3 regions of the Chryseobacterium vietnamense genome follow, and region 3 is predicted to be linked to each of the others. Evidence: riboswitches for the same ligand, from Rfam matches in the RefSeq annotation. Region 3 holds a riboswitch; each other region holds the start of a gene.
The links. Region 3 has a riboswitch for cobalamin ahead of metE (5-methyltetrahydropteroyltriglutamate--homocysteine S-methyltransferase). Riboswitches for the same ligand answer to the same signal wherever they lie in the genome.
Positions count from the first base shown of each region.

Region 1: another riboswitch for cobalamin. It lies ahead of J2786_RS13660 (acyl-CoA thioesterase); the one in region 3 lies ahead of metE (5-methyltetrahydropteroyltriglutamate--homocysteine S-methyltransferase).
Region 2: another riboswitch for cobalamin. It lies ahead of J2786_RS16460 (TonB-dependent receptor plug domain-containing protein); the one in region 3 lies ahead of metE (5-methyltetrahydropteroyltriglutamate--homocysteine S-methyltransferase).

Region 1 covers NZ_JAVDQX010000002.1:964,152-972,598, forward strand. The annotation lists gene J2786_RS13645 (PadR family transcriptional regulator) at 1-53, opposite strand, end outside; gene J2786_RS13650 (XAC2610-related protein) at 633-1,334, shown strand; gene J2786_RS13655 (HD domain-containing protein) at 1,336-1,926, shown strand; gene J2786_RS13660 (acyl-CoA thioesterase) at 1,981-2,364, opposite strand; cobalamin riboswitch at 2,480-2,660, opposite strand; gene J2786_RS13665 (hypothetical protein) at 2,694-3,494, opposite strand; gene J2786_RS13670 (GEVED domain-containing protein) at 3,751-4,839, shown strand; gene J2786_RS13675 (endonuclease MutS2) at 4,910-7,057, opposite strand; gene J2786_RS13680 (hypothetical protein) at 7,298-7,654, shown strand; gene J2786_RS13685 (GNAT family N-acetyltransferase) at 7,682-8,209, shown strand; gene J2786_RS13690 (acyltransferase family protein) at 8,249-8,447, shown strand, end outside.
Region 2 covers NZ_JAVDQX010000003.1:541,909-550,355, reverse strand. The annotation lists gene J2786_RS16475 (T9SS type A sorting domain-containing protein) at 145-2,403, opposite strand; gene J2786_RS16470 (hypothetical protein) at 2,436-3,629, opposite strand; gene J2786_RS16465 (YncE family protein) at 3,644-4,777, opposite strand; gene J2786_RS16460 (TonB-dependent receptor plug domain-containing protein) at 4,774-6,807, opposite strand; cobalamin riboswitch at 6,917-7,103, opposite strand; gene J2786_RS16455 (transporter) at 7,195-8,142, opposite strand; gene J2786_RS16450 (cytochrome-c peroxidase) at 8,155-8,447, opposite strand, start outside.
Region 3 covers NZ_JAVDQX010000001.1:702,510-710,956, forward strand. The annotation lists gene J2786_RS03130 (bacteriocin-like protein) at 87-233, opposite strand; gene J2786_RS23075 (bacteriocin-like protein) at 261-404, opposite strand; gene J2786_RS03135 (alpha/beta fold hydrolase) at 679-1,539, shown strand; gene J2786_RS03140 (VOC family protein) at 1,544-1,915, shown strand; gene J2786_RS03145 (hypothetical protein) at 2,016-2,558, shown strand; gene J2786_RS03150 (hypothetical protein) at 2,770-3,510, shown strand; gene J2786_RS03155 (sensor histidine kinase) at 3,580-4,602, shown strand; gene J2786_RS03160 (LytR/AlgR family response regulator transcription factor) at 4,606-5,373, shown strand; gene J2786_RS03165 (Lrp/AsnC family transcriptional regulator) at 5,397-5,858, opposite strand; cobalamin riboswitch at 6,054-6,239, shown strand; gene metE (5-methyltetrahydropteroyltriglutamate--homocysteine S-methyltransferase) at 6,415-8,447, shown strand, end outside.

The DNA.
Region 1 (8,447 bases), on a different contig from region 3:
CAGAATTCCAGAATTCCTTTTCGCATTTGCGCTTTGGTATTTTCGGTATTCATCTTTGATAAGTTTTGTTAATTAGTTATATAATTTTCGAAGTTCGGAACCTAGCTAGTTGTACCTATTTCGATTTTACATTACAAAGATATGTAAATAAAATGGTATTATGCAATACAAAGTAGTGGAATTTTTAAAATAAATTGTTTAATTAATTGTAAATCAGCGTTATAATTTTTACTATCAATTTTGAGTACAACAAATTTTGGAAGAAAATCTCTGAAAATTTTAAATTTTTAAATAGAATTTTGAAAATTGGAGAGAAAAAATGCTCTTTTATCATTCATCATTCATCATTCATCATTCATCACTCATCACTCATCACTCATCACTCATTACTCATTACTCATTACTCATTACTCATGTCCTAGCCCCGATAGCAGCGGTTACCCCACAGCAGTACGGCATAAGAAAGGGGGCGAGGAGTATGAGCGGATAGCGGGAAAGAGCTTCTTATCTGCGAATATACTTTTATTGGGAGGGAAATGATGGAAGATAGCGGGATGTAGATTTTGAGATCGGTATTATGATTCGTATTTTTGTTAGATATAAAAAAACACCTAAATCATTTTACTAATACCATGAATATTTTGAATAAATACAGGCACTTATCAGCATTTCTTTTATTGGGTCCGCTATGTTTTGGACAGTATCAGTTTGAAGTTAAGAATGTATCAAAAAGCTATGATGCCATCATCCGGATAGAAGATTGTTACGATGACAGATGTGGAGGAAAGGGAACTGTAGACCTGTTTGACCATAAAAACAGCAAGGTACAGACATTTGTTTCTGATGACCTTGTTATATATGCAGGCCAAGGCCAGAAGCTAACCCAAGGGAAACTGATTCCACTTTCGAAAGATCAACGTGCTGTGATTATCGATGACTTTAATTTTGACGGGACGGAAGATGTGGCCATAAGAAACGGAAATATGGGAAATTACAGCTCGGCTTCGTATGATGTATATGTATTCAACAGCACAAGAATGGCATTTGTAAAAAGTAAAGAACTTACAGACCTTGGCTCAAATGGTTTCAATTTTTTTGAAACGGATGCCAAACGCAAACGTCTTATTTCCTATGGTAAGTCCGGTTGCTGCAGAATTTTTACCACAGAATATGCTGTTATCCCAAATAAAGGGCTGGATACGGTGTTGGAAAAAGAAGAGGATATGACCAATGAAGATCAGGTGAAGGTCATAACGAAAGAAAAGCTCAATAATAAATGGATTACCAAAACAAAGGTGTATCCGGCAGATCAATATAACAGAAATAAAAAGTAAGATGAAAATTCAAAAAGAAATCGATTTTATCCTGGCAGTGGATGCTTTGAAAAATGTACAGCGAAGAAATTACAATGCAGACGATTCCCGGAGAGAGAATACAGCTGAACATTCCTGGCAGATCATTATTCTTGCCCAGATCCTTTATCCATATGCTAAAAACCGTGCAGATATTGATTTGCTGAGAGTAATAAGAATGCTTTCCATTCATGATCTTGTGGAAATAGAAGCCGGAGATACTTTTATTTTTGATGAAAAAGCAATGGTAGGAAAATTTGAAAGAGAGAAAGCTTCAGCCCAAAAAATCTTTGGAATTCTGGATGAACCTTTACGAACAGAATTTTTTAACCTGTGGCTTGAGTTTGAAGAAGAGAAAACACCGGATGCTATTTTTGCCTGTGGTATCGACAGAATCATGCCATTTATCTTAAATTCCCACACTGCCGGAAAGAGCTGGACAGAAGCAGGAGTAACAGAAAGACAAATCCGGAATATGCTGGAAAATGCAATCAGCAGAGCATCGGATGAAATGGGGGAGGCTTTTGAACTTCTTTTAAACAGAAGCCTGGAGACGGAAAAAGTTTTGAAATAATTTCAGCGAAAAATAAGTTTCGGGCGGCCAAAGGCCGCCCGAAACTTATAGTATTTATAGTATCTGGATTGGTTTTTTGAATTCGTCAATCGCTACAAAAGTAAAATCACCTATAATCGCCTTTTCTCTTTCATAGGAATACATCTGTTCAGTGTAGATTTCAACATTCACTTTCATACTGGTTTTTCCCACGTATGAAACTTTTCCGATCAGTTCCACAATAGTTCCGGCAGGAATAGGTTTTTTGAAATCAATCTTATCACTGCTTACCGTTACCACTCTTTTTCTGGCAAAACGGGTGGCTGTGATAAAAGCTACCTCATCCATCAGCTGCATAGCAGTACCTCCAAAAAGGGTATCGTAATGATTGGTTGTGTTAGGGAAAACCGCTTTAAAGATTCTTGTTTCGGATGCTTCAATTCTTTCTTCTGTAGTCATATATCATTATTAATTAAAGCGATAAGAAATGATTGGAAACAACAGAATAATGACAGGAACTTACAGAATTCCTGAAACAATCCATCAGATCAATACAACTTCAAATCGCGAAAGTTACATGTTTAAGAAAATGGCAGGTCTCCTGACTTGTAACATCATTTATCTCCTTCCCATGCCTCGCACAGTGGATCTTTGATAAAGACTTCAGTTACTTTACAGTTGCGCGACAGTCCGTGATTTTCACACGGTTCCCTTTTAATCTGCAGTGATGCAGAACCAATTTCTGTGATGAATAAGTGTAAAACTTTTCGAATGCAAAAATAATGAATTTATTCCGGATTATGATAAATAATCTGACTGATTACTCTTCCTTTCTTAATTGTCCAGAGTGTAGTGTATCTGTTTTCTCCTGAACCGTTTATCATATAAAGAAAAATATTATCATTGTCGAGGGAAGTTACTCCAACGTTCTCAAAATCCATGGTGGGCTGGAACATATTTTTGATAGCTTCTCTTACAAAAACAGACCCTCTTCCGGGCTGCTGTACCCTGATGGATTTGATTTCGGTCATTCCTTCAGGAAGGTCATTTCCGATTCCCCATGGTTTTACTTTATCAATGGTAAGAATTTTTCCTTCTGCATCTTTTTCCTTTTTACGGTATCCTGCATTGGAAGGATAAATGTCAATCACCACTTTGCTTCTTTGTGCAGTCGGGATTTTAGGATCAGAATTATCGGTAAAAATAAGAGATCTTCCGTTTTTAGATTTTGATGGAGTATAGGCAGGAAGCTGGTCCACATAGGCAATACGCCCTTTATTTACCATTCCTTCTTTATCAAGAGTTTCATAACGTACAAAAGGTTTGTCGTCATCCTGTTTCTCAGGATATTTGATCCAGATCCATTCTGTTTCTCCCGGAGCCGGTTTTACATAAACAAATACATCTCCTTTACGCATACGGATTTTATCTACAATTTTTCGGTAGTCATCTTTGTGTACACGTACGTTGGCATATCCATCTTCAGCTTTTACCACTCCAAAAGGAACTTTAGTCTGTCCTTTTACAAAGACAATTGATAAGATACTGAAAGCGGATAAATAGAATGCTTTGTTTATGAAAGTCATCATGAAATTTTTTTGATCCTCCAAATATATAAATTAAATGCTTTTCAGAGGATAATTATACTCTTGCAGTTTTCTAAAATATTGTATTTATTTCAAAAATGATAAGAAGTAAATATTTTAATGGTAATAATCTATTCATAGATGTATTTTCTATACCTCCTATTAGAATGTATTAAAAAAAACATAATAATAATTAGTATAGATGTCGGTATATTCTATAAAATTCCTATTTTTCAGGAGAATTAAAAACTAATAAAACATGACAAAAAGACTACTTTATGTATTCTCTTTTATTTTGGGTATTTCCAGCTTTCAGGCAACCCACAAAATAGAAGAAGAATCCCAATCTTTATTTTACTGTGATACCAATGCACCAACAGGGCTTCAGATGTCTAATATAACGCTCGCCTCAGGAACAGTTACCTGGAATGCAGATCCCAATACACCCGATAACAGGATCAGATATAGAATACCTGGAACTACTACCTGGATGGTGGCCACTCCTGCCCCAGGACAAAATTATTTCACAATTACTGGTTTGCAACCTTGTACAACGTATGAAGTACAGGTAGTGAAAGTGTGTACGACACAGGGATTATGGTCTAATCCTATATTTTTTACTACTACCATTAATTATTGTGCAAGTGCTTCTACAGATACCACAATGATGCATATTTCCAATGTAACCGTAAATTCTACAGGAGTTACCACACCAATGGTGAGTGATTCCGGACCTTCCATTTATACAGATTACAGAAGTGATCTGAGTCGTAGAGTTAAATTTTTTATAGGAAGTACAGGAAATAAGCTTTCAGTAACCAATACGTGGACGGGGACACCCGGGACAATAACAGTAACTGCGTGGATAGATTTTAATGCCAACGGAATTTTCGAATCAACCGAAAGAGTGATGGTTGCTAATAATGTTACTCAGGCTGCATCGGCAGTATCTGTATTTACAATTCCAAGTTTGGCTGCAGTGACACTTTGTGGTGTTACCATGAGGGTTATTTCCAATCAAACAATGTCTGCTGATGCTTGTAGTACATTTATCTATGGAGAAGTTGAGGATTATGGAGTAGATTTGATCAATCTCACACTTGGAGTGGAAGAATCAGGGAAGTCTGCAAACACTGAAATTTATCCCAACCCTGCCTCTGATGTTTTAAATATTTCAGGAATTTCGGAAGCTTCAGATTATGAAATTTATAATATGGCAGGTCAGAAAGTTGACGAAGGGAAAATTTCAAATCATCATGTGAACCTTCATCATTTGTCAAAAGGAGTTTATTTTATCCAGTTGAAGAATAAAGAAAAAGTAACCCGATTAAAATTCATTAAGAAATAAAAATAAAGAAAAGAGAGAGTACCTTCTGGTGCTCTCTCTTCGTATTTGCATTCCTTTAATTTCTTATTAATTAAATTCTCTCAAGCTCATCCGCATCAATCGTGGTCTTGAAAGTTCCATAGTTGACAATGACCTTGTTTCTGGAAATCTTTTCAATGGTTCCTACACTGGTGCTTCCCGTAATACGAACACGCTGTCCGATTTTCATCCAAATAGCACGGTCGCTTTTACGTTGTTCTTCCAGCTTTTCATTGGTTTCAGCAATCTTCTCAATCACCTCTTCTTTTTTCAGCTGTTGGGTGATTTTTCTTTTAACAACCTGCAGGCGTTTGGTTTCATCTTTATCACTGCCAAGTTTGCGGAATTTTTCCTGCTCAAGAAGCTTTACAAAGTCTTTCACAACATCTTTTCTGGACTTTCCTTTGGTATAGCTGTCGATGAATGCTTCAATCTTATTTCCAAACTGCAGTTTGCGGTGTTCCTCTTCATATAGTTTCTGGAAATTGAACAGTTTCTGCTGAAGCTGGTCATTCAGTTTCTGAAGGTTATCACGCTTATCTTCTACGGACTCTTTCCTTTCTGCAAGATCAGATTTTAGTTTTTCAACCTCAAATTTTTCCTGCTGCAGTTTTACAATCGTTTTATCAAGATTCACAATATCATGTTCTACCTTTTTCTTGGCAGAATGGATAATGAATCTCGGAATTTTATTCTTTTCTGCAACTTCAAAAGTAAAGGAACTTCCTGCCTGTCCCACTTCCAGCTTATACATCGGTTCCAAAGTTTCTTCATTGAAGAGCATAGCTGCATTCTGAGCGTTGGGAAGCTGCTCTATTACCAGTTTAATGTTGGTATAGTGCGTTGTGATAATGGCAAAACTCTTTTTGTCATAGAAAAACTCCATAAAACTTTCTGCCAGTGCACCTCCAAGCTCCGGATCAGAACCCGTACCGAATTCATCAATAAGCAGAAGGGTATTGGCATCAGCCTCACGGATGATTCCTGACATTTTCTTCAATCTTGATGAATAGGTCGATAAATGGTTTTCAATAGACTGGTTATCTCCAATATCCGTCATGATTTTCTCAAAGAAAAACATTTCAGACTTAGGGTGAACCGGCACAAGAATACCACTTTGAATCATCAGCTGTAATAATCCTACCGTTTTCAGGGTAATTGATTTTCCGCCGGCATTCGGACCGGAAATACAGATAATCCTGTTATGTTCTGTTAGGGTAAGTGTTTGCGGATGAATTGTTTTGTTTTCAACTTTGTTTCTTAACCATAGAAGAGGATGATAGGCATCTTTTAATCTCAGCGTTTTATGATGGTTGATTTTCGGAAGGACTCCGTTGATCTGTTCACCAAATTTTGCTTTCGCTCTTGTAAGGTCAAGGTCAAAAATATAAACCTGGTATCTCCATAGCTGAGGTTGAAATTCTGCCAGTTCTGCAGTAAGCTTACGGAGAACCTTATCAATTTCTTTTTTCTCTTCCTCTTCATTTTCCCGCAGCTTGAAATAGTGCTTTACCACACTGTCCGGCTGAATATAAGTAATGGAACCTGTTTTGGAAATCCCTAATGTTCTTCCCGCAACCCTTTTTTTGAATCCTGATTTTACGGCCAGAACTCTTTGGTCATCAATAATCGTTTCCCGGATATCATCCAGAAAATCACTCTGTCCATACGTGGTAAGCGCACGGTTAAAGTTCTCCTGAATCGCCTTTTTAGCAAGCTGAATTTCAGTTCTTATTCCTTTCAGAGCCGGAGAAGCTTCGTTTTTCACTTCACCAAAACGGTTAAAAACCTTATCTACCTTCTCAATGATCTCTTTTCTGAATTCCAGTACAGAAACTTCTTCTAACAAAGTAGGAAACGTTTCCGGCATGGTAGGGAAGAATTTCTGAAGTCTTCCGATCTGTTCCGTAATGGTTTTTATTTTGATGAAAGCAGCATTTTCCAGACGGTAGTTCTCAATAAGCATCAGTTTCAGCTCACTTTCAATATCTTCATATTCATCAAACGGAATCGCATTTGAACTTTCAAAACTCGACAGATATTCTGACGTTTTTTTTAATGAAAGTTCCGCCTCGTCAATTTCCATCGGACGAAGTTGAAGAATTTTTTCTCTTGTTTTCGGAGAATACGCAAATGGGGAGATTTCCGCGAGCAATTGCGGAAACTCTAATTCGTCTAAATCTTCTTTATCTATATACACAGTGCAAATTTAGTGAGAATTTTGATTATTACGTATATCTGAGAGATTTACAGTATAAATTAACTTTAAATTGGCAACTATTATAAAGCTTTTTGATGAATAAAGAATTAATGAGGATTAAATCACTGAATAATTTTATTTTATTTTGAATTTTAAAGCAGAAAAATTTGTAAAAAAATGAAAAATTTTGAGTGGATGGTACTTATAGCGTATATTTATTGCGCTAATTAAACTTTAACCATGAAAAATATACTGCTTATTCTTCTTTTTCTTTCAGTGGGAGCTTCAGCACAAATTCAAATTGATAAGAATAAGATTGAAACAGTTGAAAAGAAACGTAACAGCAGAAAAAACAATAAAAGCAGCAGTAAAAAGCTTTCTGCGAAAAATTTAAAAAATAAAATCAGTCATCATCAGAAAAAAACTGATTCATATAAAAAAGTAGAACAGAAAAGCAGTAGTGATAAGACCGAGTCTATTGTTATTTATGAAAGAAGTTATTCTGTAAAATACGGTGTGTATTTATTTATGAATCATGATGCTGATAAAAACAAGTTTTCGGAAACATTGGCATTCAGAGACTTCCGAAATAATTAATCTAAGCGGTATACAACTATCCTATCAATGAAACTGGAAACTTTAAGGTTGGTTTTAAAAGGAATCAATGAAAATCATACAGAAGATATTTTAAAAATCCGAAGCAATCCGGAAGTTAATAAATTTGTGAAAAGAGTTTCACCAAAGACAAATTATGATGCTCTTCAGTTTATTTTAACCATTAAGGCAAGAATTCAAAGTAATCAAACAGTTTATTGGGGGATTTCTTTAAAAGATCAGCCCCGTCTTATCGGAACCATCTGTCTCTGGAATTTTTCTGAGGATCGGAAAACAGCAGAAGTGGGCTACGAGCTATTACCAGATTTTCATAGACAGGGAATTATGACTGAAGCTTTAAATGCAGTATTAGAATATGGATTTAACGAGCTCCATTTACAGGAAATTGTAGCCATTACCAATAAATTCAATGAAAATTCAAAAGGTCTTCTTTTAAAAAATCATTTTATTTTGCAGGAAGGAAAGCAGGATGAAGGCTTTCCGGATAATATTATTTTTAGTTTACAAAGAGCTTCCACCAGTCCGGATGAAATCTAATGGGTTTTTCTCTATCGTTATTGCCAGTTGAAATTACATATGAAAAATGAAATAAAATCTTTAACGGGACTTAGAGGGATTGTTGCGTTATGGGTAACTTTTTTTCATTTTTTTGATTTTAAAAACGAAATTCTCCAAAATATTATCGGTAAAGGATATCTTGCTGTAGATATCTTTTTTGTATTAAGCGCCTTTCTTCTCACTGTTTCCTATTTTGATAAGTTTAAGCATCTTGAGT
Region 2 (8,447 bases), on a different contig from region 3:
GCAAGCTTTTCAAGCTTGCCGGGTTTTTACATCCCATTTATTAACATACCCGGTTTAAAATCATATTGATTAAATGATAAATAAAAACCTCTGATCAAAATTGACCAGAGGTTTTATTAACAAGATTACGATCTAAAACTAGTGTTAGTTTTTGATTACTTTTTGTTGATATACTGCTTTATCTGTAACTGCTTTCAAAATATAAATACCTTTTGGAAGTGCACTTACATTGATTTGTCCGTTGTTCAGCTGTACATTAACCATTCTTCCAGAAGCATCATACATAGAAACATTCTGAATTTTCTCCTGAGTTTTAAGAGTAAGGATATCGGTAACCGGATTCGGATAAATACCGAATTCAAGTTTTTTCACTTCAGCAGTTGCCAAAGTAGTTCCTAAACTGTTTACACTCACCGTTTTTTCAACCAGCTTACCGTTTGAGTTAAAGCTGATCACAATATCAGAAGTTCCTGAAACAAGAGGTGTCAAAACCAATTCATCATTTTCATTAATCGCTGCGGAAACTGCTGTAGGATTACTGTTTGATTTGATAGATTTCACTACAGATACCGCCATATTATCAGCATCGGAAATTATTGTTTTCAGATCAATTGCAGTTGTACTTGCTGCTGTAAGCTGTGAAGGTAAAGTATTGCTTACCACAGGAACCGAATTATTGGTAAATACCGTCAGTGAAGGGAACCAGTAGTAATCATTCAGTGTTTTTGTATTGATAAGAGTTCCGGTCATATCATACGTATGGATCCAGTTTTTCTGGTAGTGTGCACCGTATCCGCTTTCTGTTGTATTCAGAACAAGTTCCCCGGTAACAGGGTTTACACGAAGGGCAGCTCCATAAGGGATTTGTTTAAACTGACCTGTTTGTCCTGGAATGGCAGCAAAGTTTTCATTAAATGTTTTCGTTGTAACATCAAATCTTACAATCTGTGTTCCTGAACTCCAGCTGCTGATTGAATTGATCCAGTATAAAGCATTTTCTTTATTACTTGCTGTAAACCTCCCTGCATTCCACGCTCCCCAGTCTCCGATATATTTTGTAGTAGGCATATTATAAGCCTGAGTAGCAAAAGTAGTAGGATTGATGCTGATCACTTTTTGATCCTGAATTCCCCATACACTTCCATCTTTAGCCTGAGCAACTGAGTAGAAACCTCCCGCAATAGTGCTCACAATCGTATCGGTGTTAGGATTAATTACTAAAATTCCTACCCCTTGCTTTACTGCAAAAACATATTGTGAAGTACGGATCATGTTTCCGATCTGCCCGTTTCCACCTGTTCCGGTAATTAAAGAGCCTACCTGCAAATTATCAATATTGAAAGTAACAATACCGGTGGAAGTACCAATATATCCTTTATGTTCATTCACTCCTACAAATGATCTCCCATCACCACCTCCAATATTATTAAAGCCTGCAAGTTTCTGCATGGTCTGGGCATTGGCTACAACCAATCTTCCTCCCGGAGTATATTGCGTATCTCCTCCATCTGCTGCTTGCTTAGATACAAAATAGAACTTATCTCCGTAGATTGTTCCATATTGTGTAGTGGCACCGAAAGCCTGGTTATTGTTTGCATTACTGTATACACGGTAGTTGATCTGACCGTTATTGTCAATGAAATTTACAGAACCGTTGGTATGACCAAACCATTCTTCGTTCACCATGAAATATCCGTTGGTAAAGTTGTTGGAAGCTACGTATGGAGAAACAGGAGTGATGGTAGAGGATACAGGTGTTTGAGTAAAGCCTACATTAAAGTTCCATACATCCCATGAACCGTTTTCCAATACACGTGAAGAAGCTCCTACGCTAGAATATCCGAAATCAGCATCTGCAGGGTTCTTTACCCAATAAGACCAATATCCGTTAACCGTCCATCCGGACTGCCAGTGATCGTTAGCAGCATCTACGATGGTATAGCTGTCAAAATCATACGCAGTAGTATTGACAAAACCATTCACCGGATATAACGGATAAGTGGTATTTCCACTTTTGATCAAAGCATTGGTACCTTGACCGTTCAGGTCAAATCCAATTCCTCCTACTGCCGATCCAAACTGTGTTCCCTGATACAGCAATGTGTATAGTCTGTGGTCTGCTTTAGCAATCGCTTTAAGCATGTCTTCTCCGGTAGCATTTCCGTTCCATTTGAATCCCCAAACCATCGCATCAGGATTTTTACCGTCGTTCCACTGTACTACAAAAGCGGCCTGGTTGGTTCCGGATCCTACCCAGTACTGAATATCAGAAAAACTGATGGTAGTGGTATTAAGCTTACTGATCCCTGAAATATCATTTCGGGGAACACCCTGAACTTTTATCTGTGCATTTGATACGCATGCAAACAGAAAAAGCATCATAAAAAGATAAAACTTTTTCATTTTTTATTAATTTAAATAGATTGAATTATGTATTATTTGAAATGTAAATCGTAAGCTCCCGCCACTTCTGTAGAAACTTCTCCCAGCCAGCCGGCTTCCTGATTGACTCCTGTATATATTTTCATAAAATCGACTCCGGGAAGTTTTACATACTTACCGCTTCTGTCTACTGCCCAGGAAATATCAATATTGGAAGCTTCATCATTATTCGGGGCATTATCAGCATATCCGAAATCATATGACTTTCCTACCCAATAGGATCCGTCCCCGTTCTGATCGTAAAAATTATTTGCCAGTCTTGTTCCGGAAAACCCGTAAGAACTATCGGTAAACCATAAAGGATAATAACTTTGCGCGTGAAACGTATTTTTTGTTTTAAAACCCTGATTCCCCAGATTGTCACTCCATTTTATATATTCTACATCGGTCTGCCAGAATTCGGTTCCGGGTACAGGAGTTTTATTTTCATCAGGCTTATGGTATGTGATACTGTAATCTCTTACGGTTGCATTTTTAAAATATTCGCTGCCTGCAATTTCGTACCATTCATCATTATCCGGTTTTCCGTTTTTGTTTCTGTCGTAGGCTACCATAATAATTCCCGGCTCACAAGATCCTGAACGGTGGTCGCTGGCATCATTTCCAAAAAATGCATTTCCCAGCACTTTAAAATCTCTTCCATTCAGATTGGGAATCGTATGATCAAAACCGAAAACCACATATCCGCCATATCCGCCCAGGCTGATCATGGTAGAATTGCCTCCCACCAATGATTCGTTTGCTTTCTGAAGCATATTTGCAGCCGTATTTCCAGGTAAATATTCCGGAATCTCGTTCATGAACTGTCCTACAGCAGGACGGAACTCCAATACTTTAGCGATATATTTACTGTAAGGTGTTTTTTCTTTGGTAACGATGATTTTAGAATGATAAACCTGTTCATTCCCTTTGTTATTAATTTTTAAAGTCAAAGGATAAGCATCTGCCGTTGGACTGATAAATTCAAGTTCTGAATTTTGAGAAATAATAGAATCGTTAATACTCCATGTAACCGATCCTGATGTATTGGTAGGAATACTCAACACTCTCAAACGCTCAATGGTATAGGAATCATCAAGACCATTAAAGGTAAATTCATCCTGATCGTCATGTTTACAGGCTATCACTCCTACCAGGAAACATGATAAGACTCCGGCTTTTAAATAAGTAAAGGTATTTCTGTTCATTTCTTAAAGTTTGGTTATTTGTATAAAAAAGCGAAGTGAGCCGGAATATTTCCGCCCTCTGTCTTCCATTTAAAATGTCCGTTTTTATCAAAGCAGTACACAAATCCCAAGGAAACATAATTCCTGGCATCTGTGATGTAGATATCTTCTGTGATTGGATTTACCGCAATTCCGTAAGGTGTTTTAATGGCAGTTTCGTATTCTTTATCAAAAATTCTGTTGGCAATGATCTGTTCTGTTTTTACATCAATGATTCCAAAGCTCTTTTTATAGCTGTGGGTATTGTAATTGAATTCGTTTCCGTAGAAATAGAGTTTATCATTCACGATTGTCATTTCACTCACAGCGAGATGGAAATCTTTCTTGACAATCCCGGTTGCCGCATCTATAAGGTATAAGCTGGAAGAAATGTTATAATAATCTCCTCTTGAGCTTACATAAAGATCACCGTAATTGTCTTTTTTAATGTGGTGAAGATTGATGGCAACATTTAATTTCTGGATTTCAGTAAAAGTGTTCAGGTCTATTACGGAAACGGTATTATCATAATCGGGAGCTTTGTATCCTCCGGAATTGGCAACAAACAATTTATTCCCTACAATTTCCATTTCTTCCGGCTGATATCCCACTACCACTTCACGTTGAATGGAAAGAGATATAGTGTCAATTTCCACCACTTTTCCCTTGGGTGCTTTTGGATTAATTGCTACCGGACCTGCATAACTGCTGGCATATGCTTTCCCGTCTTTGAAGGCTAAATAACGGCAGTTCTGTAACGGAATAGAAGTAATACGTTTAGCTGTTTTGGCATCCAATACTTCAATTTTATTGGAAACATTGACTACGATATACAATTTGCTTCCGTACACTTTGATATCATTTCCTACATCTCCAAGCTCTTTTACCACATTGGGATTAATTTCTGCATAGATGTTCCTGTAATAAGTTCCTTTGGTATAATCAAAAAAATCCAGCGTACATTTATTGCTTCCCATATTCCCTTCGTTCAGCATATAGAATCCTTTTATTGCTGTATTTTCTGAAGGAAGTCCTTCCACTACTTCCTGACGGACAATGACATCATCTGTACGGCATGAGGTAAGAAAAGCTAAGACAAGAAACAGAAAATAAAAGTTTAGTTTTCTCATAAGGTGAAGTTTAGAATAAGTTTAAAATTTCTTCCCGGCATCGGATAGTTGATCACCACGTCATAATATTGGTTGAAGATATTATTCATCTCAAGGCTTACTTTAAACTGATGATCCGCCCAGCTGAATTTTTTCTGAACAGAGAGATCATGAGTATACCAAGGCTGTACATAATTGTATTGAATATTATCCTGGTTTACATCATAGCGCTTTCCTACATACATTGCACTGTAATTGAAGCTCCAGTCTTTATAATCGGCCATCAGTGCAAATGATCCGCTATGCCATGGTGTGTAAGGAATCTGATTTTTGTAGAATGTATCTTCAGGATCCGTCATATCTCTTGCACTTTGATAGGTGTAAGAAAGTAATGGCCTAAGTTTTACTTTTCCCAACTGCATTTCTGCCTGAACATTCACGTCAGCACCAATAATCTCAACCAGACCAAGATTCATCATCAGCCAGCGGAACATACTTCCGTTAGGAGCTGCGACAATTTTATCCTGTACTTTGTTGTAATAACCGTCTACTTTAGCATAAAAAGATTTAAAGAAATGATTTTTGTAGTTTTTCTGGTACGTAAATCCTACATCATACTGATTGGTAAATTCCGGTTTCAGGTAAGTGTTTCCGATATTGGTATAATAAAGGTCATTGAAAGTAGGCAGTCGGAAAATTCTTTTATAGAAAGCTCTGAGGGTAAGCTCAGGAATTATTTCAGGCTGGTAACTCATAAATACAGCGGGTGTCCATTCTCTGCTGTCTCCGGGTCTTTTGTTTTTTCTTACTTCTTCAAAGGTAAATGTACCCAAAAGGCTTCCCAGAATTTTAAACCTGTTCCACTGGTAGGTTGTTGCCAAAGCGACTAATGTTGTATATCGTGTAGGATAGGAAAAGTTATCAAGATTGGCATCCAGATTATTGTACTGAAAATCTCCACTCAGACTCACATCCCAGTTGGGAGTAATTGAATATATATTGGATGAAGAAAGATAAACTTCTCTTTGGATGTAAACATTATCCGTATACATAATAGATTGCGAACGAACGGTATCCATAAAATGAGTATAATCGTAGGCAAATTTTGCTTTCAGCTGTGTTTCAAATTTTGGGAACAGTTTTTTCCGCAGATTGGCCTGTACGAAATAATTTTCATCGGAAAGTCTAGCTCCTCTTCCTTCAAAACGGCCGTTCACAATAGGTGCCGGCATTCCGCGGTCTGAAATATAGCCATAGCCACGGATATTCCAGCTTCCGTTATTCAAAGTTCCATTTAAAGAAGTTTCAAAACGCTTTGCTTTGATATCTGAATCTTGTCTTTTTGCAATGGTATCATAAGCCTGCTGTCCGTCAGGATATTTCTTGGCATATCGAAATCTGTAAATTCCGTCACTTTGCATAAATTCTGCACTGAAACTGGCAGAAACCCTGTCTGAAATTTTCTGCTCCAATCGGAATGAAGGATTGAAGAGATCAATAGAAGCACTTTTGGCTCTTATCACAAGATTGGTTTTCCTTGCTCCTTTAAACACAGGGGTTTTAGGCTGTAAATAGATAGATCCGGAAGAACCGAAATCTTTTGCCGGCTGGAAAATCTCACTTTTCTGTCCGTTGTATAATGATATTTCTTCAAGGTCATCCAAAGAATATCTTCCGAGATCGACAAGGCCGTTTTGTGCATTTCCCAGTTGAATTCCGTCATAGAAAACCCCTACATGCTGACTTCCGAGACTTCGGACGTTAATGGTTTTCAGCCCTCCGATACCACCATAGTCTTTAATCTGAACTCCGGAGAAATACCGCAGCGCATCAGCAACGGAATGACTGTTCAGTCTTTCAAGTGCTTCCCCTTGGATGGTTTGGGCCGGAATGATCTCTTTAAAATTCTTTTTGTAAAGGTTAATTCCTTTAATGGTCTCCTCCTGAAGACTGTCTTTTTTATTGGTTTGGGAAAACAAAAGTTGAGATGTTAACACTAAGATCGTGAAAACAGCTTTATGAATTGCAGAAGTAATTAGTTTTGCCGTCATTAGCTCATTTAGGATAATGATGACGCTAATGGGTATAAGAATACAACGACAAAGCACAGCTGTCACTGCACAGAATCATTGATGTCCTAAGCTTTATTCCACGAAAGCGTCAAACGATTATTTTCTGGCAGGTCTTCTGACTTACTCCATTTTTGAAATCCTTCCCATTCCTGAAAACAGTGGATATATTCTTCAAAAACTTTGGTGCGGAGCTTACAGCAGCGGGTCTGTCCCGGATTTTCACCGGATTCCCTTTTAAGAGCTTTTTATGGCTCACCAAATTCCGGCAAAGATAAAAAATTATTCCTAACCCCCAATTAAATTCATGATTCATAAACAATTAAAGCTCCCGAAGGAGCTTTAACATGATTAAAAAAGGGTTTTATTTTAAATTCCGATATTCAGGAAAATACTGAATCTTGATTTTGCTTCAATATCTCCACCTGCCAAATGAGTATACATCGGAAGCATTACTTCACTTCCCAGGCTCAGTTTTTTATAAGAAGCTTCAAATCCCAGTTTCCCGTACAAAGCACTTCCTGCAGTATTGGGCAGGGCTTCATCAAACTGTTTATTCTGTGCATACACTTCCCCCTGCACTCCTGTTTTTACAGAAAAGATCGACTTTTCGTTTCCGGCAACCTGATAAAATCCTGTCGCAGCATAGTTCCACTGGTTTCCGAAACGGTAATTTTTCTTATTTTCCGTTTTGATTGTATAATCTGTATTGACCAATACAGCCACTTTATTCTTTTGAAATTTATAATTCAAAGCCGCCTGATAATCCCAGCTTCCGGTTCCCAATTGAAAACTTGGATTGATTCCGGATGCACCTTTTTCATCAAATTTCCCCAAAGGAATTTTCACTCCCAGGCCTCCGCTTATGTGATGGAAATTATCTTTAGAATTCATCAGCTGGTAAATTCCCATCAGGTTCAGATCTCCGATTCCATTGATCTTGATATCTCCCTGCATGGTCTGCTTTTCATGGAAATGGAAGGGCAGACTTGCATAAACACTCAATTTTTTAGTCAATGGAATTTTCCCCCAAAGCTGCAAAGTATTGAAATACTGATCCTGGGTAAGGTCTTTAACAAATAAGTTTTCCTTTGCTTTGTAATGTTGTGCAAAGTATTTGATTCCGATAAACTGTGGATTCAGTAAAGATTCAAAACCGGATGATCCGTTACCAGCTGCACAGCCGCAAGCATCACAATCATCATCAAAATCAAATCTGCTAAAGGTTTCCGGTGCAATATACATGCTGTCTCTAACCACATTGGCCTGGTTCAGGCTAAATACCATTAAACTTAGTATTGCTATAATCTTCTTCATGTTTTCTATAATTTATTCTGCAAATTTTGGATTGGAGATAAAACTTTTATCTGATAATGTTTTCAGGAAGGCTATAATGGATTGTTTTTCCTGGCTGTTCATAGCAATTCCCGTATGGCCATTCTGTTTCAGCTGGGGATCGAGATTAGGATTATCTTCTACCTGGTCTGAATAGAAATTGAGCACAGCCTCTAAGGTGTAAAACCTTCCGTCATGCATATAAGGTGCTGTATATTCTACATTTCGCAAGCTTGGAACACGAAATTTCATCCAGTCAACCTGATTGAGAGAAACTCTGTACCGTC
Region 3 (8,447 bases):
CTTTTCCATTTGAATTATTTATTTAAAAATATAAAAAGCCCTGCAATCTTGTGAATTGCAGGGTTTATTTTGAGCATAAAGTCTTTTTAACTTAAAATCTCACATGGTGCTATACAGATTACCCACGGGCATCTTTTAATTCCCGGAGGTGGACAGCATGCTTCAGAGCAGCTTACCGCTCCGCCATTAATGCTCTTCAATTGGTCTCTTGAAATTTTTTTAGAATTTTTCATAGTCAAGTAATTGCGTTAAACTTAAGATTAAGGCTGGTTTCCACCACCACATCCGTCGTAAGGCATACATTGCCACTTACCACCGATTAAACATAGTTGACCACCTCTGCAGTCAATGCCTCCCTTAATTGTTTTCAATTCCTGTCTTTCGATTTTCTTTAAATTTTTCATAATAATTTTTACGTTTAGTTCAATTCGAAATTAATAAAATTTTATCAACTATTGTAGAATTATTGTAAAAATATTTATTTTTTAATTATTTACTTGTAGGATGTTTTGTAATTATTTCATGGAATTAAGTAAAATTGTTTTACAGAAAAAGCCTTGAAATCTGTACTTAAAGAGTTGATTTCATTTTAATAAAATCTTGCCCTGTGACAAGTCCGTTTTCAGATTGACTTGGTAATTTTGATTAAAAGTTTAATTCACCAAACCTGATAATATTATGAAAAGTTTATTCAAATTCTCTGCATTATTGGTCTTAGCTGTTTTTCTTACAGCATCGAAGGCATATGGACAAAAAATAAAACCTTCTGAAAGTGGTTATGCACTCGTAAATGGGATCAAAGTTTACTACGAAGTCTATGGTAAAGGAAAACCTATTGTACTGTTACATGGTGCCTTCATGACGATTGATATGAATTGGGGTGAGTTGATCCCGGAATTATCCAAAAACAGGAAAGTAATAGCACTTGAACTACAGGGGCATGGGCATACTCCGTTTTCGGAAAGAAAATTATCACACGCTACTTTGGCCAGTGATGTTACAAAGGTAATGGACTATCTGAAAATTGATAAAGCAGATGTTGCAGGCTACAGTTTTGGAGGAGAAGTGGCTTATCAGCTGGCTATACAAAGTCCGGAAAGAGTGAACAGACTGGTTATTATTTCTTCAACTTATAAGAGCAAAGGCTGGCTGCCTGAAGTCAATAAAGCCATTGAAGGAATGAAACCCGAATTCTTTACAAACAGCCCTATGCATACTGCCTACGACGCCGTTGCACCGGATAAAACAAAATGGACACCATTTCTGGAACACATGATGGCTTCTGCCCGAAAGCCTTTTGACCTTGGTGAAGACAATATCTCTAAAATTCCGGTACCTGTCTTAATCATTGCCGGGGATAATGACGGATTGGATAAAACAGAGCTTTCAAAAACCTATAAATTATTGGGAGGTGACGTTTTTGCCGATATGGGCGAATTACCAAAATCCCAGCTGGCTATTGCTCCTGGGCAAACCCATGTAAGTCTGATGATGCAGACGGCAATGATTCTGAACTATCTGAATAACTTTTTAAAATAGCTTGATGATGAATACAAAATTTGAAGCAGGAATAAATATTGCCATAAAAATTCCAAAAAGTACATACGAAAAAACCGTTTCTTTTTATAGGGATATTTTAAAATTGGAAGTTGAGGAAAAACCAATTGATAACCCTACGGTTTCAAGAACTCACGAGGTAAAGTTCGGAAATAATATTATTTGGCTGGACTGTGTCGACAACTATACTCATTCCGAAACCTGGTTACAGCTTACTGTCCCCGATGTAGAAATTGCTACCCAATATTTGCAGTCAAACGGTGTGGAAACCTGTGATGAGATTGAAGAGCTACCTGAAAATATGCACTGGATTACTGATCCTGCTGGTACAGTGTTCAATTTGCAGCAAAAGAAGTAAAAGTAAGATGTGGTGAGTAGGCTCTTTATGAAATTATAGTAAGCGAATTGTATAATTTTAATACCTTAGCTATTAAATCATTAAAATTTTAAATTATTCCATGAAGACGAAAGCATTCAATTTTATTGCAGCCCTCTTTTTTCTTGTATTAAATGTGACAGCTTTTTCACAAAAAACAGCCGCTTTAAATTCTTTACTAGACAAAAACTCAGAATTTGTATTCCCACAAACCCCTGATAAAATATCAAAAGCACTGAATGTAAAGACCGTTTTTTATGAAGATGCCAATGGAGAAAAATATGCAAAATGGCCAATGAAAACAGGGCTGGAACTTTATTGCGGTCTTGAAAAAGATAATACTGTTAATGAAATTTTTTTCGCAACTGCAGACAATAAATCTTTAGTGGTGGAAGGGCTTCCTTTCGGCCTTGTTCTGAATAAAAGTACATTACAGGATAGCAAAAATAAGTTCAGTAAATACCATGCTAAAATACAAAAGTTAGGAGCTGACAGTGAATTTCCAGGTGGGTCAAAACTGGTTTTTAAAAAAGGAAAACATTATGCAACACTGTTTTTCGACAGCAAAAACCTTTTAAAGTTATTAGGTTTAACAACGGCACTTATTGATCCGGCCGCCAATTAATTGATAAAAATTACCGTCATATCACATCCGTCATTTCTTGATGGATGTTTTTATTTACCGGATAAAGTAAGAAAAGAGACCTGGTAAAGAATGCTCAATGGCAAAAATCCTTCATTGATGTCTTTATTTCCTTAGTTCATTGTTTTCTGATTGAATAGCAGATGGGGTTATCATAGCTTTGACCTGTCAAAACAATTAACTCAATAATATTATGAACAGGGAACTCATTTTTTTAAGAACATTTGCCTTTACAGCAGTTATTGGAATTATATTTTTAACAGCTTCAGCCTTTAAAACAACCGGAAATCAGAGATTTACAGAAATAGATGTGGAAAGAATTAATATCGTTGAAAAAGACGGGACTGTTAAAATGATCATTACCAATGTCGGGAAATTTCCTACGGGAGAAGAAAAAGTAAACGGAAGCCCCACCAATAAAACGAGAAAGAAACGTTCCGGTATGCTCTTTTTCAATGAAGAAGGAATAGAATGCGGAGGTTTTATTTATGACGGACAGAAAAATCAAAACGGTCATAGCTCAGGCTTATCTCTGACGTATGATCAGTATGACGGAGATCAGGTGATGCAGCTTTTAACGCAGGATTATAAGAAAGGAGATAAAAGAGTAGTGTCCAGCGGGCTTTATTTTAATGACCGTCCTTCCAAAGAATCGCAAATCAAAACAGGAGAAATCTTTGCGGAACTGAATCAGATAAAAGATCCTGTAGCGGCACAGAAAAAATATAAAGAATATGAACAGCAGGGCCTCATTGGAGGAGCACCAAGAATGATGCTTGGAAAAACCAAAGATGAATATAACGGACTGTTTTTATTTGACAGTAAAGGAAAGCCAAGAGCCAGATTCTGTGTAGATAAAAATAATGATGCAAAACTGGACTTTTTAGATGATAACGGAACTGTTACCGCATCATTTCCTGATAATAAAAAATAATACTGCAAAAAACAGCCCTGTAAAAATATAGGGCTATTTTTGTAAAAAACTGATCCTTCATAAAAGCTGATGAATACCATTTTAAAACAGATTAATCAAAACAGATATTTTCTGCTGTTTATCCTCTTGTTTGCCTATGTACAGTCTATTCATACGCGAATAGGTATCAGAAGAACGCTGGATTGGTATATTTTTACACCTGAAGCAGCGGTTGTTACCCTCATCAGTGCGTGCATCCTGTTTTTTGTTATCGATTTTTTTATTAAAAACTGGCAGAGATCATCAACGTTCAGCGTATCAGAAGTTCTAAAAATATTCAGTGTTTCATTGCTGACCTACCTTTTGGTAATGAAAATAATAGGTTTTGTAATTGCTTTTATTTTTGGAAAAGTTGAGAAAAATTTTAATCAGGAAGTTGTTATTCTTTCTACTTTTTCAGATTTGATAGGAGGTTTTATTTATGGAAGTTTTTTTCTGGCCTACCGTTATTACAAAAGAAATACAGAATATCAGAAGCAATTGGCTCTGTATGATCATGCGTTGTCTGAAAGTAAAATTAATCAGTTGAAAACACAGCTTAATCCTCATTTTTTATTCAATAATCTCAATGTCCTTGATCAGTTGATAGAAGAAGACAAACATAAGGCTTCAGATTTCCTGAATGAATTTGCCGAAATATACCGTTATGTTTTGGATGTTTCTGATAAAAAATTAGTGTCTGTGGAAGAAGAACTGGCCTTTGCAGAGAAATATTTTAAGCTGATACAATACAAATACGGAAATGCTTATTCATTAAAAATAAATCCTGTCAAATCATCCGGTCGTATCATTCCTCTTTCATTACAGCTGATGCTTGAAAATGCAGTTCAGCATAACCTCGGTATTATTGATAAACCTGTCCTGATCACAATAAAAATAGATAAGGCAATAACCGTTTCGAATAATGTAATCCCTAAACGAAACCGAAAAAAAACTTCAGGAAGGGCGCTGAACAACCTTAAAGAGCAATATAACCTGTTAACGGATCAGCAGGTAGAAATTATAAAAACAGAAACTGAGTTTTCAGTTATTATTCCCGTAATTCCCACATAAAATATGATAAAAGTTGTCATCATCGAAGACGAAATTCCTGCAAGAAGCAAATTAAAGCGTTTCATCAGTGAACTGGAAAGTCCTGTTGAAATTGTTGCGGAAACAGGCACTGTAGAAGAAGCCATTACTTTTTTAAAAAGCTCAACAGTTGATCTGATCTTTTCCGATATTGAATTACTGGATGGAAATGCCTTTGAAATCTATGATCAGGTGAATATTTCATGTCCGGTTATTTTTACCACAGCATATGATCAATTCTGGATGAATGCTTTTGAAAGCAATGGAATTGAATATCTTTTAAAACCATTTTCACAGAGTCGTTTCCAAAAAGCATGGGACAAATTTCTTTTATTGAGAAAAGCACCTTCAGAATCTCAGCAGGTTTTGGAAAAACTTCAACAAATGATCAATAACGGACTTGCAGAGAAAAATTATAAGAAAAGATTCACCGTCGGCTCACATCAGGGGCTCTATTTTATCAATACGGAAGAGATCTCTTTCTTTGGGGCAGAAGAAGGAGTTGTCTTTGCTTTTGATACAGCAGGAAAAAAACACCTGTTAAATGAATCTACTTTAAAAGAAATTGAAACCCAACTCAATTCTTCAGATTTTTTCAGGATCAACCGGAGTGAGCTTGTTCAGAAAAATCATATTGAAAGGATAGAACGTTACAATAAAAATACACTTTCCGTTCAGATAAAAGGGCAGAAAGATCATCTTGTCACAAGCCAGAGCAATACAGCTGCTTTCAGAAAATGGATTGAAGAATAAACAGGTTCTCCGGTTTTATTCCTTTAAATGGTAAGCCCATGGTTATTTTTTACCTCAGCCATCACAAAAGTACTGTGGGTACTCCCTATAGAATCCACAGATCCCAGCTTATTGAATACAAAATCCTGGTAATGTTTCATATCCCGTACCTGAACTTTCAAGAGGAAATCAAAATCCCCGGAAATATTGTAACATTCGGCAACTTCTTCAATTTCTAAAATCTCCTTTACAAAATCATAACCCACCGATCTGTCGTGAATTTTGAGCTTGATCTGGCAGAAAACCGTAAATCCGCGATTCAGTTTTTCAGCATCAAGAACAGCTGCATACTTTTTAACAAAACCTTCCTGTTCAAGCCTTTTTACCCTTTCAAAAACCGGTGAGGTAGAAAGGTTTACTTCTTTCGCAAGTTCCTTAACAGTGAGTTTAGCATTTTTCTGGAGCAGCCTTAGCAGCTGTAAATCCTTATCATCGAGTTGTTCCACAGAATATTATTCTTTTAAATGATTAAAACGATCAAATGTACAGAATTATATGCTTTTATTGGTGTTTTATAAAGTTTAATTTGCTTAATTTTTAAACATTAATTGTATTTTTATTCTGTATTGTTAATTTTACACAAAATTAAAAACTTTTACTGATGACAATAGTTAAAGGTAAAAGTACAGTTCTTTACAAATACTTCATCAGACAGGAAAGGTTTTACTTAAGGTAGATTAATAGGGAATCGTGTGCAAATCACGAGCTGTCGCGCAACTGTAAGTAACACACCAAAGGTTTTTGTCCTTGCAGATCCACTGCCACAAGCGGGAAGGATGACGGAAACTGTTACAAGTCAGGAGACCTGCCTTTACTGAATTGACAATGCTTTCGCGGGCTGAAGCTTTAGGTCATACAGATGGTATATCAGATTTTTGTGTTTTCTCCTGAAAGGAAATGCACTGTCTGCTATATCACTACTTTCCTGAAACTTCTTCCGTAAAACATAACGAAGCATTTTAAAGGACTTTCCCAATAAGTTTAATTAAAAAGTTTAAAAAAATGCAAACTCACATCCTTGGCTATCCGCGTATTGGTAGCAAAAGAGAACTCAAAAAAGCCTGCGAACAGTATTGGTCAGGTAAAATCCTTTTGGAAGAACTTCTGAATACCGGAAGAACGCTCTGCAACCAAAACTGGACTATTCAGAAAGAAGCAGGGATAGATCTTATCCCATGTAATGATTTTTCATACTATGATCAGGTATTGGATATGAGCCTTGTCGTAGGAGCCATTCCAACACGTTACCATGAAGTGGTACTGAAAAAGAACAATACGGAGCTGGACCTTTATTTTGCGATGGCAAGAGGATATCAGAAAGACGGACTGGACATTACCGCCATGGAAATGACCAAATGGTTCGATACCAACTATCATTATATCGTTCCGGAATTTTATAAAAATCAACAGTTTAAACTGAGTTCAGATAAAATTTTCAATGAATTTGCCGGAGCAAAACAGGCTGGAATCAATGCGAAACCGGTTATTATTGGGCTGGTCTCTTATCTGTTATTAGGAAAAGAAAAAGAAGAAGGATTTGATAAGCTGGATCTGGCTGGAAATCTTCTTCCAGTCTATACAGAGATTTTAACCAAACTTCAGGATCAGGGTGCGGAATGGATTCAGTTTGATGAACCTTTTCTGGCATTGGATTTAAATGAGAAAGCCAAAGAAACCTACCTTTCTGTGTATGCGGAAATAAGAAAACGTTTTCCAAAACTGAAATTTATTGTGGCTACGTATTTCGACGGATTAAAGGATAATACATCACTTGCCGTTTCCCTTCCTGTAAATATATTGCATGTTGATCTGGTGAGAAATCCTGAACAGCTGGATGAAATTCTGAATGGTATTCCGGAAAATTTAAGCCTTTCATTAGGTGTAATTGATGGTAGGAATATCTGGAAAAATGATTATGAAAAATCATTGTCTTTCATCAGAAAAGCAGTTGAAAAATTAGGATCTGAAAGGATTCTGATTGCACCATCATGTTCATTGCTTCATTCACCTTGTGACCTTGATTTTGAAACCAATCTTAATCCGGAAATTAAAAACTGGCTGGCTTTTGCTAAACAAAAAGTAAAAGAAGTCGTAACACTTAAAGAACTTGCTTCCGGAACAGAAAATGAACAGATTCTTAAAGAGTTCGAAGAAAATAAAAAAGCAATTGAGAGCAGAAAAACTTCTCCTCTTATTCATAATAACCAGGTAAAGCAAAGAGCAAATGCTGTCACTGAAAAGGATGCCCAAAGAATAAATAAATTCAAGATCCGTAAAGAAGAACAGCAGGAAGTATTGCAGCTTCCATTATTCCCAACCACCACAATCGGGTCATTCCCACAAACCACAGAGGTCAGAAGCTGGAGAGCCAAATTCAAAAAAGGAGAACTTACAGCAGAACAGTATGATGCCTTGCTGAAAGAGGAAACGCAGAGAACAATCCGCTGGCAGGAAGACATTGGAATTGATGTATTAGTTCACGGTGAATTTGAGCGTAATGACATGGTAGAATACTTTGGAGAACAACTGGAAGGATTTGTATTCACCAAAAACGGATGGGTACAGAGCTACGGAAGCCGCTGTGTGAAACCTCCTGTGATTTTCGGTGATGTTTCCCGCCCAACTCCAATGACGGTTTACTGGTCTCAATATGCCCAATCCCAGACTGAAAAATGGGTAAAAGGAATGTTGACAGGTCCGGTTACCATTTTACAGTGGTCTTTTGTACGTGATGATCAGCCTCGCTCAGAAACGTGTAAGCAGATTGCGTTGGCGATCCGTGATGAGGTGGTGGATCTGGAAAAAGCAGGAATCAGAATTATTCAGATTGATGAGCCTGCGATCAGAGAAGGGCTTCCACTAAGAAAGACAGACTGGCAGAACTATCTGAAATGGGCCGTAGAAGCTTTCAGAATTTCAGCAAGCGGAGTGGAAGATGCTACCCAAATACATACTCATATGTGTTATTCTGAGTTCAATGATATTATCGAAAACATTGCCGATATGGATGCTGACGTGATTACCATAGAATGCTC